2 regions of the Isoptericola sp. 178 genome follow, and region 1 is predicted to be linked to the other one. Evidence: predicted binding sites of a transcription regulator. Region 1 holds the regulator's gene; the other holds the start of a gene.
What was found. The regulator HrcA, encoded in region 1, represses chaperone genes, less so after heat shock. The targets are predictions, from matches to a motif close to TTNGCACTCGNNNNNNNCGAGTGCNAA.
Positions count from the first base shown of each region.

Region 2: the regulator HrcA is predicted to act here: its motif matches at 5,339-5,365, upstream of groL (chaperonin GroEL).

Region 1 covers NZ_JAUQYN010000003.1:652,274-659,622, reverse strand. Annotated here, with positions in the region: gene Q6349_RS12280 (LuxR family transcriptional regulator) at 1-2,743, opposite strand, end outside; gene hrcA (heat-inducible transcriptional repressor HrcA) at 2,990-4,030, shown strand; gene dnaJ (molecular chaperone DnaJ) at 4,080-5,201, shown strand; gene Q6349_RS12265 (16S rRNA (uracil(1498)-N(3))-methyltransferase) at 5,212-5,988, shown strand; gene Q6349_RS12260 (histidine triad nucleotide-binding protein) at 5,998-6,351, shown strand; gene Q6349_RS12255 (PhoH family protein) at 6,354-7,349, shown strand, end outside.
Region 2 covers NZ_JAUQYN010000002.1:54,425-61,773, forward strand. Annotated here, with positions in the region: gene Q6349_RS04880 (serine/threonine-protein kinase) at 1-631, shown strand, start outside; gene Q6349_RS04885 (thioredoxin domain-containing protein) at 777-1,643, shown strand; tRNA gene Q6349_RS04890 (tRNA-Thr) at 1,769-1,844, shown strand; gene Q6349_RS04895 (hypothetical protein) at 1,902-2,237, opposite strand; gene Q6349_RS04900 (SGNH/GDSL hydrolase family protein) at 2,378-3,211, opposite strand; gene Q6349_RS04905 (uracil-DNA glycosylase) at 3,246-3,908, opposite strand; gene Q6349_RS04910 (DUF3263 domain-containing protein) at 4,100-4,408, shown strand; gene Q6349_RS04915 (LytR C-terminal domain-containing protein) at 4,490-5,191, shown strand; gene groL (chaperonin GroEL) at 5,528-7,159, shown strand.

The DNA.
Region 1 (7,349 bases):
GGGAGATGAACAGCCGCTCGGCGATCTGCCCGTTCGTCAGTCCCTCGGCGACCAGCTCCAGCACCTGGCGCTCCCGGTCGGTCAGCGGGTCGGCGCCGGCCTCGGCCGGCCGGCGCCGGGTCGGTGCCGCGAGTCCCGCGTCGTGCAGCAGCGAGGTCGCCCGGGCCAGCAGGGAGCCGGCACCGACGTCGCGCGCGGCCTCCGCGGCGTCACCGAGCAGCTCGCGCGCGCGAGCCTTGTCACCTGCCGCGAGCCGGTGCTCGCCCTCGCGCACGAGGGCGTAGGGGCGCAGGTGCGCCGGGGCGCCGTCGTCGGGACCGAACGCGCTGACCTCGGGCCACGGTGTCCGGCCCAGCTCGGCGGCGAACACCGTCGCCCACAACCGGTGGGTCGGCCAGAAGGCGGCGGCGGCCAGGGCCTCCTCGTACGGTCCGACGTCGACCGCCCGGCCGGTCGCGCGGGCCCGGGCGAGCACCCGGGCGGCGACCGCCAGCACCGTCAGGGCGTACGCCCCGGACAGCCGACCGGGGTCGGCGGCGTGGCGGACCAGGTCGAGCGCGTCGTCGACGTCGTCGCGCGCGAGGGCCAGCTCGGCCAGCGTGGCCGGGGCCCGACCCCGGACCTGCATCTCCACCTCGGCGAACCGCAGCCACACGGCCCGGTGGCGTCGCCCCATCGCCTGGGCGGTCTCGACGTCCCCGCGCCACAGCGTGAGCCACGTCCATCGTTCGGCCAGGTAGACGGCCCAGGCGCTCGGCGAGACCTCGTTCGTGGCCCGCCGGTACCAGGCGTCGGCCTCCTCCCAGCGGCCGAGCCCGATGAGGGCCTCGGCGACGTTGCCCTCCAGCATCGCGCGGCTGCTCCAGCCGGATCCCCCGGCGCGGCCGACCTCGGCACCGGCCGAGGCGGTCCGCAGCGCCTCGGCGAACCGGCCGAGCCGGAGCTGGTGGTCGGAGAGGTTGGTGAAGTAGTGGGCCCGCCCGGCCCAGTCGTCCCCGGAGAGGCGGCGGGACTCCTCGAGCTCGTCGAGGCCGCCCGGGTCGCCCGCGCTCAGCCGGGCGAGACCGCTGGTGTTCAGCAGCAGCGCGGCGGTGGAGCGGTCGCCCGCGGCCGTCGCGGCCTCGTAGCCGCGCCCGGCGGCCGCGACCGCCTCCTGGAAGCGGCCGGCGAGCATCTTGGCGCGGGCGTCCAGGCGCAGCAGCCCGGCGAGCGTCCCGAGGTCGTCCTGCGGTGCCGCCGCGAGCGCCTCCCGGGTCCGGTCCAGGCCCGCGACGTCGCCCGCGCGCAGCTGCTGCACCGCCACGAGCCCGAGGGTGCGGGCCCGGCCCGCGGGGTCGTCGGCCGGCCACTCGTCCAACGCCTGACGCGCCAGCGCCAGGGCCCGGTCGACGTGGGTCGCGACGGTCTCGGCCTCGGCGACGCGCACGAGCAGGTCGTGGTGCGTGGTCCCGGTGACGTCCGCCGCGTCCGGCACGGTGTCCCACAGCTCGAGAGCCCGTTCCCCGAGCCGGACGGCAGCCGCCGGGGCGACGTCGTTCGCGGCGGCGTCCAGGCCGGTCACGGCGGCGGCCAGGGCGCGGTCCGGCACACGGGCGTGCCACCAGTGGTCGGCCTGCTCGACCAGCCGCGGCACGGTGGCCGGACCGGTGGCCAGCGCCTCGGCGTAGGCCGCGTGCAGCCGCCGCCGCTCGGTGGGCAGCAGCTCCGCCTCGACGGCCTCCTGCATCAGGGCGTGACGGAACCCGTAGCCGTCGGGGTCGGCCTGCAGGACCAGGGCGTCGACGGCCTCGCGCGCAGCGGGTTCGGCCCGCTCGAGCGCCTCGTCGCCCAGGACGGCGGCCAGCACGTCACGGCCGGCGCGGACCCCGCCGGCGGCGACCACCCGGCAGAACGCCTGCGCCGCCTCCGACAGGCCCGCGTAGCGCAGCAGCAGGACGTCACGCAGCGAGACGGGGATGTCACCGTCGTAGCAGCAGGCGAGCTCCTCGACGTAGAAGGGCACGCCCTCGGCACGCTCGACCAGCTCGCCCAGGCCCCCGGCGCCGGTCCGGTCCGCGCCGGCCGGTGCGTCGGGGAGCACGGCGCGTGCGAGCTCGACGACCTCCGGGTCGGCGAGGCGCGGCACCTCGACCCGTTCGGCGAGCCGAGCCCGGTCGAGCTCGGCCAGGGTGGTGCGCAGCGGGTGGCGCCGGCCGACGTCGTCGCTGCGGTAGGTGACCAGCACGAGCAGGTGGGTGGACGGGGCGGCGCGGGCGAGCCGCGCGACGGTGGTCCGCGTGACGTCGTCGGACCAGTGCAGGTCCTCGACGACGACCACGACCGTCCGGCGGGCGCAGACCGTCGTCAGCAGGTCGGTGAGCACCTCCGGTACGCGGCCGCCGTCGACGCCGGGCCGCACGGTCACCAGCCGGGGCAGGATCACGCCGAGGGCGTCCGCCGCGGGGCCGGCGGCGTCCAGCACCGCCTCCTCACCGAGCGCGCCGACCAGGTCCCGCAGCACGCCGTCGAGCCCGGCGTAGGGCACGGGGCCCGCGCCGGAGTCGGCGCACTGGCCCCGGGCCACGAGGGTCGTGCCGGTGTCGACGCCGTCGAGGAGCTCCTCGACGAGACGCGTCTTGCCGATCCCGGCCTCACCGGCCACGACGAGGCATCGCCCCGCGCCGTGCGTGGCACCGTCGAGGGCCTCGCGCAGCGCGGCGAGCTCGGGCCGGCGCCCGACCAGGGGGACCTGGCTGACCCTCATGGGGACATGCTGCCAGCCTCCGGGGCGGCACGCCTCGGGCGGGGCGGACCGCCCCGGTCCGGCGGTGCCGCGGGCGGACGAGCGCCGACAGCACCCGGGGACGGGGCCCGGCGACGGGGGGCGGGCATGACGTACCTCACCGGTGACGGCGGGTGACGCCGGACCGTCGCACGAACCGCGTAAGATGGCACTCAGCCCTGGAGAGTGCTAAACCCCCCGGGGCGCCGAGCGAGGGGAGGTCGAGAAGTGAGCGAGGAACGTCGGCTCGAGGTGCTGCGCGCCATCGTCGAGGACTACGTCACCACGCGCGAACCCGTCGGGTCGCGCATGCTCACCGAGCGTCACCGTCTCGGTGTCTCCCCGGCCACGATCCGCAACGACATGGCCGCCCTGGAGGACGCCGGGTACATCGCCCAGCCGCACACGTCGGCCGGCCGGGTGCCCACGGACGCCGGGTACCGGGTGTTCGTCGACCGGCTCGCGGAGGTGCGCCCGCTCAACGTGCCCCAGAAGCGGGCCATCGAGACCTTCCTGTCCGAGGCGATCGACCTCGACGACGTCCTGACCCGTGCCGGGCGGCTGATCGCCCAGCTCACCGGACAGGTCGCCGTGGTGCAGTACCCGTCGCTGCGGCGGTCGGGCCTGCGCCACCTCGAGCTCGTGCCCGTGGCGGACTCCCGGATCCTCGTCGTGGTCATCACCGACACCGGCCGCGTCGAGCAGCGCTACTGCGAGCTGCCGGTGCGACCGGACGGGACCGATGCCGGCACGGACCTCGACGAGGGCACCCTCGGCGAGCTGCGGGCCCGGTTCAACGCGGCCGCCGCCGGCAAGCGCCTCGCCGACCTGACCGGCGTGTTCGCCGGCGTGGTCGAGTCCGTGGGCCCGCGCCTCAGCGGCGTGGCCCAGGCCGTGGCGGACCTCGTCGTCGAGACGCTGGGCGAGGAGGGCGAGGAGCGGATCGTGCTGGCCGGCACGGCCAACCTGGCCCGGTCCGGCGCCACGTTCGAGCAGGGGCTGAGCCCCGTCCTCGAGGCGCTCGAGGAGCAGGTGGTGCTGCTCGGGCTCCTCACCGAGATGGCGACCGACGGGGTCGGGGTGCGGATCGGGCACGAGAACCGGCTCGACGGTCTCACCGAGACCTCCGTCGTCGCCTCCGGTTACGGTAGCGACGGCGACACCGTCGCCTCCCTCGGGTCCATCGGCCCCACCCGCATGGACTACCCGGGCACCATCGCCTCGGTCCGCGCCGTGGCACGCTACCTGTCCCGCGTGCTGCCGAACTGACCACCGGTATCCCTGACCAGACTTTCTCCACGTCACCGAAGAGAGACCTGTGACCGACTACTACGAGATCCTCGGCGTCGAGCGTGACGCCACTCCCGAGCAGATCAAGAAGGCCTACCGCCGCATGGCGCGCGAGCTCCACCCCGACGTCGCGGGTGCCGAGGGCGAGGAGAGGTTCAAGGACGTCGCCCGGGCCTACGAGGTGCTGTCGAACCGCGAGAAGCGCGAGCAGTACGACCTGGGCGTCGACCCGAGCGCACCCGGCGGCGGCGCCGGAGCCGGCTTCGGCCAGGGCTTCGGCTTCCAGGACATCTTCGAGACGTTCTTCGGCGGCGGTCAGGCCAGCGGTCCCGTGCCGCGGGCCCGGCGCGGCCAGGACGCGCTGGTGCGCATGGACATCGACCTCTCCGAGGCCACGTTCGGCGGCAAGCGCGAGCTGCAGGTCGACACCGCCGTGGTGTGCGGCACCTGCGGCGGCAACGGGTGCCGGCCCGGGACCGACGTGCGGACCTGCGAGGTCTGCCACGGCCAGGGCAACGTCCAGCGCGTGGCCCGGTCGTTCCTCGGCCAGGTCATGACGACGGCGCCCTGCGCGGCCTGCCAGGGCTTCGGCACGATCATCCCCGAGCCCTGCGCGGAGTGCTCCGGCGAGGGCCGGGTGCGCTCGCGTCGCTCGCTGACGGTCAACGTCCCCGCGGGCGTGGACACCGGGACCCGGATCAAGCTCGCCGCCCAGGGCGAGGTCGGGCCGGGCGGTGGTCCGGCGGGCGACCTGTACGTCGAGATCCGGGAGAAGGCCCACGACACGTTCGTGCGCCGCGGCGACGACCTGCACTGCACCCTGCCGGTGCCGATGACCGCGGCCGCGCTGGGCACCGTGCTCGAGCTGTCCACCCTCGACGGCCAGCAGGAGATCGACCTGCGTCCGGGCATCCAGCCCGGCGAGATCGTCACCCTCAAGGGCCTCGGCGTGGGGCACCTGCACGGCAACGGTCGCGGCGACCTCAACGTCCACGTCGAGGTCCAGGTGCCGACCTCCCTCGACGAGGAGCAGACCGAGCTGCTGCGCCGGCTGGCGAACCTGCGCGGCGAGGAACGCCCCGACCCGCGGCTGGCCGCGGCCCACCCGGGCGTGTTCTCGCGGCTGCGGGACAAGTTCGCCGGGCGCTAGGCGCGACGTCGTGAGCGCACCGGTCTTCGTCGACCACGGCGTGCCGGCCTCCCTGGCCCCGGGGGCGACCTACGTCCTCGGCGGGGCGGAGGGGCGGCACGCCGGCGTCGTCCAGCGACGGCGCGCCGGTGAGCGGGTCGACGTGGTCGACGGCGCGGGCACCCGCGTGCTCGGCGTCGTCGAGACGGTCGACGGCGGCGAGGTCGCCCTGCGCGTCGAGGACGTGCGGCACGAACCGGCGCCGGCCGTGCGCCTGACCCTCGTGCAGGCGCTGGCCAAGGGCGACCGCGACCACCAGGCGGTCGAGGCCGCGGTCGAGGTCGGGGTCGACGCCGTCGTGCCCTGGCAGGCCGACCGGTCCGTCGTCGTCTGGCGCGGACCGCGGGCCGAGAAGGCGCGCGCCAAGTGGGCCGCCACCGTGCTCGCGGCGGTCAAGCAGTCCCGCCGCGCGTGGCTGCCGCCGGTGGAGGAGCACGTCACCACGCGGACGCTGGCCGCCCGGGTGCGCGACGTCGTCGCCGCGGGCGGTGCCGTCGTCGTCCTGCACGAGGAGGCCACGACACCGCTCGCCGACGTCGCGCTCCCGGAGCCGGCTCTCGGCGCGGACGCGCCTCCCGAGCTGGCGCTCGTCGTCGGCCCCGAGGGCGGGATCTCCACGGAGGAGGTCAGCGCGCTCACCGACGCCGGCGCCGTGACGGCACGGCTCGGCCCGCACGTGCTGCGTACCTCCACGGCGGGTCCCGTCGCCGTGGCGCTCCTGAGCGACCGGCTGGGCCGCTGGCGGTAGCGTGGACGCATGACGACGGAGACCGAGGCGGACTGCCTCTTCTGCAAGATCGTCGCCGGCCTGCAGCCGGCCGACGTCGTGGCCGACACCGAGCGGGTCCTGGCGTTCCGGGACATCGACCCGCAGGCGCCGGTGCACGTGCTCGTCGTGCCCAAGGAGCACCACGGCGACGTGTCCGTCCTGGCCGCCGCCGACCCGGAGCTGCTCGCCGAGGTCGTCGCCGTCGCCGACGAGATCGCGCACGACCTCGCCGACGGCCAGTACCGGTTCATCTTCAACTCCGGCCCGCGTGCGGGCCAGAGCGTCTTCCACGTGCACGGCCACGTCCTGGCCGGCACCCAGCTGGGATGGAGTCCCGCCTGAGCATGACGTCCCCCGCCTCCGACCGCTCCCTGACCGACCACCCGCGGCACGCCACCGAGCATCGCGTCGTCGTCCCCCCGCACGTGCCGATGGTGGCGCTGCTCGGCAGCGGCGACTCCGTCCTGCGAGCGATCGAGGACGGGTTCCCCGGGGTGGACGTGCACGCCCGCGGCAACGAGATCTCCGTGCACGGCCCGGCCGGCGACGTCGCCCTGGTGGCACGGCTGCTCGACGAGCTGGTCGAGGTCGTCGAGGCCGGCACCCCGCTCACCCCCGAGGTGGTCTCCCGCTCGGTGTCGATGCTGACCTCCGCCGCCGCCCAGCGGCCCGCCGAGGTGCTCACCCACGACATCCTCTCCGGGCGCGGCCGCACCATCCGGCCCAAGACGGTGGGGCAGAAGCGCTACGTCGAGGCCATCGCGGCCAACACGATCACCTTCGGCATCGGCCCGGCGGGCACCGGCAAGACCTACCTGGCGATGGCGAAGGCCGTGCAGGCCCTGCAGGCCAAGCAGGTCAACCGCATCATCCTCACGCGTCCCGCCGTCGAGGCGGGGGAGAAGCTCGGCTACCTGCCCGGCTCGCTCAGCGACAAGATCGACCCGTACCTGCGCCCGCTCTACGACGCGCTGCACGACATGGTCGACCCCGACTCCATCCCGCGGCTGGTGGAGTCCGGCACCATCGAGGTCGCTCCGCTGGCCTATATGCGCGGCCGTTCGTTGAACGACTCGTTCATCATCCTGGACGAGGCGCAGAACACCTCCGCCGAGCAGATGAAGATGTTCCTCACCCGGCTCGGGTTCGGCTCGACGATGGTGATCACCGGCGACGCCACCCAGGTCGACCTGCCCGGCGGGACGACGTCGGGCCTGCGGGTGGTCGAGGACATCCTCACCGGGGTCGACGACGTCGAGTTCTGCCGGCTGAGCAGCACCGACGTCGTCCGGCACCGCCTCGTGAGCGACATCGTCGACGCCTACGCCCGCTGGGACAGC
Region 2 (7,349 bases), on a different contig from region 1:
GCCGGTCCACCCGCGGCGCTGGGGCACGGCGCTCGCGGTGGGGCTGCCGTTCGTGGTGCTCGCGGCCTTCTACCCGCTCGTGGCGTTCGGGGCCTTCGTCGGCCTGACGGTGCTGTGCCGGATCGTCGGGACTTCGGGCCAGCGGTTCCACGAACGCCGCCAGCGCAAGGGGGTGCGGTCCTCGGACGGCTGGGTCGCCGGTCTGCTGCTGCCCTATCACGCGGTGCTCGGCGCGCTCGGTGTCATCCCGGCGGCCGTGGTCGGCGGCTGCGTCGGACTCCTGGCGACGATGGGCGGGTACTGGTTGTTCGGCGACGGCAACCTGATCGTCGCGCCGTTGGGGGACGTCGAGTCCCGGTCGGTGGGCGGTCGGAACGCGCCCTTCGTGTTCTCGGTGGTGCTGGCCGGAGCGATGCTCGTCGCGCTGCTGGCCACCTGGTTCGGCCCGGCCGGTCGCACCGCACGTGACGGGGCCCGGCGGATCCTCAACAACCTCGCCCCCGGGCTGGCGGGGGCGGCGATCGTCGTGGCGATCTGCCTGGTGGGGTCCTGGGTCCTGTACTCCCAGCTCGTCACCGACCCCGTCGAGATCGTGTGGTGGCCCATGAACAGCGCGCCGTCATTGTTCTGAGACCGGATTCCCAGGATCTCCCCAGGTTCGCTCCCTAGCGTCGGGGCGCGGGGACGCCCCGCCCTCCGCTCCGGGTGGACCGGCCCACGGGTAGGCTGGCCGCCGGATCGCCCCGCCCGACTCGACCCGAAGGATCCGCACCGAGATGTCCAACAAGCAGAACAAGTCGCAGCGCCGGGACGAAGCCCGTGCCGAGGCGCTCGCCGTCCAGCAGCAGCAGGCCCAGCGCGACCGCCGCAACCGGATGATCGTCTTCGCGGCACTCGGCGTGGCGATCGCGGCACTCGTCGCCGTCGCGGTCTTCATCCTCATGGGCGAGGCGGACAAGAAGAGCGTCGAGGACATCCCGCTGGCCGAGGTGGCGGACGTCCCGTCGACGGCGCTGGAGGGTGGCGGCATCCCGGTCGGGTCCGACCTCGTGGCCGGCGGTGAGAACGAGGGAGCGCCCGTCGTCGACGAGTACCTCGACTACATGTGCCCCGTCTGCGGCCAGTTCGAGGAGATCAACGCCGCCGACGTCGAGACGATGCTGACCGAGGGCGACGCGACCGTCGTCTTCCACCCCGTCTCGATCCTGGACCGCATGTCCCAGGGCACCGACTTCTCGACGCGCTCGGCCTCGGCCGCCTACTGGGTGGCCGACCGCGCGCCGGAGTCCTTCTTCGCCTTCAACGAGGCCCTGTTCGTCAACCAGCCCGCCGAGAACACGGAGGGCCTGAGCGACGAGGAGATGGCGTCGATCGCCGAGGAGGCCGGCGTCCCGGCCGACGTCGCTGCCGGCATCGCCGACGGGACCGCCCGCGGCACGTTCGGCCAGTACGTGTACTCGCTGACCAGCGAGGCGTCCGCGAACCCGGACCTGGCGAACGCCAACGGCGGCTTCGGCACGCCGACCATCCTGGTCGACGGCGAGCGCTTCGAGACCTGGAACCAGCCGGGCGCCCTGCTGAGCGCCGTCCAGGGCGACGGTGCCGCCGGCGCCGACGCCGAGGGCGAGTCCGCCGACGAGTGACCTCGCCGTGGGCGTGAGGCCCGTCGCACCGGACGTGAGGCCCGTCGCACCGGAACCGGCGCGGCGGGCCTGACGCCTTCGACGTCCCGGCCGGGTCGTCGTCATCGGTACGATGGTCCCCGCCCGCCGCCTTAGCTCAGCTGGTAGAGCTCCCGTCTTGTAAACGGAAGGTCGTCGGTTCGAACCCGACAGGCGGCTCCACCCGACGGCCCGTCGGTCTGCGACGACGCGGACCGACGGGCCGTCGTCCCGGCGAGCTCATTCCCAGTAGAGCCAGAGCACCCGCCAGCGCACCGGTTCGCCCGTGTCGGGGTCGGTGCCCTCGACGACGTCCCACTTCTCGGGATAGCCGAGCCCCGTGCGGATGGCCTCCCACGCCGCCGTGAAGATCTCGCGCTGCTCGTCGAGCGTGGTTCCCCGCTCGTCGTAGAAGATCACCAGTTCGTCCGACCCATCCCTGCGGGACAGCTTGGCGACGGCACCCGGAGGGGGCGGGTCCCATCCGCCGATGGTCCCGATGATGACGGCGCCGGCTCGGCACAGGTCGTCCATCTGCACCCGGACGTCTTCCTCGGTGGCCTCGGGCAACTTCATGGTCGGTCCAATCCGGGCGCTGCGGCCGTCTGCAGCGCCCTGTCGACGGTGGTGGCCGTCTCTTCACCGTGGACCCCGCCACCGATACTCGCGCGCCGGGAGCTGCCTCCGTGCGGTGAGCACCCGACCCTCCGGCGCGGTCAGCGCTCCGACGGAGGCCACGGCTTCGGCGAGGCCCACTTCGGCGTGCGGCCGTCACCGCTCGACGTGCCCCGGATCCGCCGCTGCACCCACGGCACGACGTGCGCCCGCGCCCACTGGGCGTCCTCGCGGGCCCGCTGGCGCAGCCGCGGCGCCGTGACGGCGGGCATCGGGTCGTCGAAGCGTTCGTCGTCCGGTGCGAGGCCGAGACCCACCAGCGCCGCGTTCGCGACGCGACGGTGCCCCTCGTCGGTGAGGTGGATCCGGTCGTCGGACCACATCCGCAGGTCGAACAGGGACTTCAGGCCCCAGTTGTCCAGCACGTACGCGCCGTGGCGGCGGGCGATCGACCAGATCGTGGCGTTGTACTGACCGACCCGCCCGCTGGTGAAGCTGAGGGTGCCGCCGGCCCGGAACCCGGTGCCCATCAGGACGTCGGTGCCGGAGGCGCGCAGCCGCCTCACCGCGTCCTCCAAGGTCGCCGTCAGGGCGTCGAGGTCGGCCTGGGGGCGCAGGATGTCGTTCCCGCCGCCGACGAGCGAGACGAGGTCCGGCTGCATCTCGAGCGCGACGGGCAGCTGCTCGTCCACGATCTGGCGCAGCTTCTTGCCGCGGATCGCGAGGTTGGCGTACTCGAGGACCTCGTCGCCGCGGCGTTCGGCCAGGTGGTCGGCGAGCCGGTCCGTCCAGCCGCGCTGCACCGCCGTCGTCTCCGTGCCGGCCGGGGCTCGCGTGCCGTCGTCGTACGGGTACGGGTCCCAGAGTCCCTCGGAGAACGAGTCGCCGATCGCGACGTAGCGGGACCACGGGGGGATGCTGTCGTGCGAACTCACGGGGCCATTCTGCACCCCTCGCGGGATCAGTTGCTCAGGGCAGCCGCCAGTCGACCGGCGTCCCTCCCTGCTGCTCGAGAAGGGTGTTGACCCGGGAGAACGGTGCCGACCCGAAGAACCCGCGGTAGGCGGCCAGCGGGCTCGGGTGGGCGGACTCGACGGTGGGCGTGCTGCCCAGCCAGGGCTTCAGCGAGGCGGCGTCACGGCCCCAGAGGATCGCGACGAGCGGTCCGCCGCGTGCCACGAGCGCCTTGATCGCGGCCTCGGTCACCTGCTCCCACCCCTTGCCGCGGTGCGAGGCCGGGCGGCCGGGCTCCACGGTCAGCACCCGGTTGAGCATCATCACACCCTGGTCCGCCCACGGGCTGAGATCGCCGTTCGCCGGAGCCGGGACGCCGACGTCGTCGGCGAGCTCGGTGAAGATGTTCACCAACGACTTCGGCAGCGGGCGGACGTGCGGCTGGACGGAGAAGGACAGGCCCATGGGGTGGCCCGGCGTGGGGTAGGGGTCCTGGCCGACGACGAGCACCCGGACGTCGGCGAGCGGGCGCCGGAAGGCGGCGAACACGTCGGCGGGGGCCGGGAGGTACTGGCGCCCGGCCGCCACCTCGGAGCGCAGGAAGTCGCCCATCGCGTGGATCTGCGGTTCGACGTCGGCCAGGGCCGCGGCCCAGTCCGGCGCCATGACCCGGTCCAGCGGTGGGCGATCGCTCGGGGCCGGGGCGGCCGACGGCGGTGCGCCGGTCGGTGCGGACGGGGCGGTGGCGGCAGGGTCCGGCGTCGTCTCCACGACGGCGACGCTAGCAGGGCGCCGGCGAGGGGCGACGCGCGGGGCCGGGCTGCCGGAGGTGGCGCCCGGAGTGACCCATACTGGGCCGCATGAGCGAGATGCTGGTCCAGGAGGTCGACACCACGACGCAGGCTCCGGCGTCGGACGCCGCCGAGGCGCTGTCCGACCGCGACCGGGAGATCCTGGCTTTCGAGAAGCAGTGGTGGAAGTACGCCGGCTCGAAGGAGCAGGCCGTGCGCGAGCTGTTCGACATGTCGGCCACCCGGTACTACCAGGTGCTCAACGCGCTCATCGACACCCCGGAGGCGCTGGCCCACGACCCCATGCTGGTCAAGCGGCTGCGGCGGCTCCGCGCGACACGTCAGCGGGCCCGCAGCTCGCGCCGTCTCGACGGCTCGCGGGGCTGACGCGGTGCGGCTGAACAGGTTTGGCCGCGTGCTGAACAAGCTCTGTCCTTCCACCCATCCCGACCCGCTACCCTGTGCGGCGTGACGAAGAGCCACTACCCGTACCCGCCTGACGAGTTCGACGTCCGCGGTCCCGAGGGGTCGCCCGTCGGCGTCCACCGCGAGCCCCGCAGCGGGTGGAGCTCGGCCTGGCCGTTCCTGCTGGTCGCCGTCGTCTTCGCCGGTCTGGCGGTCGGCGTCGTGGGGTTCCTGTCCGACGACCCGGGCGGCAGCGAGAACCCGCCGGCCGCGCAGCAGGAGTCCGCGGCGCCCGAGTCCTCCGCGGAGGGTGAGACGTCCGAGGGCGACGGTTCCGGCGAGGAGTCCGGTGACGGCTCCGGCGACGGTTCCGGCGAGGAGTCCGGCGACGGTTCCGGCGAGGAGTCCGGTGACGGCTCCGGCGAGGAGTCGGGCGAGGGTGAGGCGACCGAGGAGCCGGCGGAGGAGCCGGCCCCGGAGCCCAACTACGACGCCTTCATCCGCGTGCTGAACGCGACGACGACCGGGGGGCTGGCCGGAGCCAACGCGGACGTCCTGATCGCCGAGGGCTACACCGACGTCACCCCGGACGACTTCCCGTCGGACCAGACCCCGCCCGCTGTCGACACGGTCTGGTACGCGACGGCCGAGGACGAGGACACGGCGCTCGCCGTGGCGAACTCCTTCGGCATCCCGGCCGAGAACGTCACGCAGGTGGCCGTCGCCAGCGGTGACGTGCTGGTCATCGTTCACAACATGCCCTAGGGCTCAGCGGGACGGCTCGAGGCCGGTGCCCGGCGACGCAGCTCGCGTCGCGGGTGCCGGCCTTCGCCGTTCCGGGAGGGCGTGCGGGCCGGGCGTCCCGACGTCGGGCACCGCTGAGCAGCGCCGTTGTGCGCCGGGGGCGAACATCTTGCACTCTCGGGGTGAGAGTGCCAATAATGTCTTAGCACTCTCGACTGTCGAGTGACAGCCGACCGGAGTGACCCACTCGGTCCATCGGTGAGGCTCGGTCGCGTGCGTGATGTGAACGCACGCGGACGGGTCGTCCGTCGCGGGCACCGGCAGACCACGACACGCCACAGCGGAGGATCAGTCCCCATGGCCAAGATGATTGCGTTCGACGAGGAAGCTCGTCGGAGCATGGAGCGCGGGCTCAACCAGCTCGCCGACACCGTCAAGGTGACGCTCGGCCCCAAGGGCCGCAACGTCGTCCTGGACAAGAAGTGGGGCGCCCCCACGATCACGAACGACGGTGTCTCCATCGCCAAGGAGATCGAGCTCGAGGACGCCTACGAGAAGATCGGCGCCGAGCTCGTCAAGGAGGTCGCCAAGAAGACGGACGACGTCGCGGGTGACGGCACCACCACCGCCACCGTGCTCGCCCAGGCGCTCGTGCGCGAGGGCCTGCGCGTCGTCGCCGCCGGTGCCAACCCGATCGCCGTCAAGCGCGGCATCGAGAAGGCCACCGCCGCGGTGACCGAGCAGCTGCTCAACGCCGCCACCGAGGTCGAGACCAAGGAGCAGATCGCGGCCACGGCCGGCATCTCCGCGGGCGACCCGGCGATCGGCGAGCTCATCGCCGAGGCCCTCGACAAGGTCGGCAAGGAAGGCGTCGTCACCGTAGAGGAGTCGAACACCTTCGGCCTCGAGCTCGAGCTCACCGAGGGCATGCGCTTCGACAAGGGCTTCCTGGCCCGCTACTTCGAGACGGACCCGGAGCGCCAGGAGGCCGTCCTCGAGGACCCGTACGTCCTGATCGTCGAGTCGAAGATCTCGAACGTCAAGGACCTGCTGCCGCTGCTCGACCAGGTCATGAAGACCAACCGGTCGCTGCTGATCATCGCCGAGGACGTCGAGGGCGAGGCCCTGGCGACCCTGGTGCTGAACAAGATCCGCGGCACCTTCAAGTCCGTCGCCGTCAAGGCCCCGGGCTTCGGCGACCGCCGCAAGGCCATGCTGCAGGACATCGCGATCCTCACCGGTGGTCAGGTCATCACCGAGACCGTCGGCCTCAAGCTGGAGAACGCCACGCTCGAGGAGCTCGGCCAGGCGCGCAAGGTCGTCGTCAACAAGGACGAGACCACGATCGTCGAGGGTGCCGGCGACGCCGACCTCATCGAGGGTCGCGTCCAGCAGATCCGCTCCGAGATCGAGAAGTCGGACTCCGACTACGACCGCGAGAAGCTCCAGGAGCGCCTCGCCAAGCTGGCCGGCGGCGTGGCCGTCATCAAGGCCGGTGCGGCCACCGAGGTGGAGCTCAAGGAGCGCAAGCACCGCATCGAGGACGCCGTCCGCAACGCGAAGGCTGCCGTCGAGGAGGGCATCGTCGCCGGTGGCGGCGTGGCCCTGCTGCAGGCCGGTGCCGTGGCGTTCGAGAAGCTCGAGCTGGACGGCGACGAGGCGACCGGTGCGCAGATCGTCAACGCGGCGATCTCGGCCCCGCTGAAGCAGATCGCCATCAATGCCGGCCTCGAGGGCGGCGTCGTGGCGGAGAAGGTCCGCAACCTCCCCTCGGGTCACGGCCTCAACGCCGCGACCGGCGAGTACGAGGACCTGCTGAACGCGGGCGTCAACGACCCCGTCAAGGTCACGCGCTCGGCGCTGCAGAACGCCGCGTCCATCGCCGCGCTGTTCCTCACCACCGAGGCGGTCGTCGCCGACAAGCCGGAGCCGGCCTCGGCCCCGGCCGGTGACGGCGGCATGGGCGACATGGGCGGCATGGGCTTCTGATCCCTGCGCGTCCGGCGCGGTCCTGACCGCGCCTCGCTGCGAACGACGGCGGCCGGTCACCTCTGCGGAGGTGGCCGGCCGCCGTCGTGCGTGGAGCCCCTCGACGTTGCGGGCATGAAATCTGCGCCCTCGGACCACGTCCGGCCCGCAGATTTCATGCCCACAACGATGGGGGAAGGCCGTGGTGTGG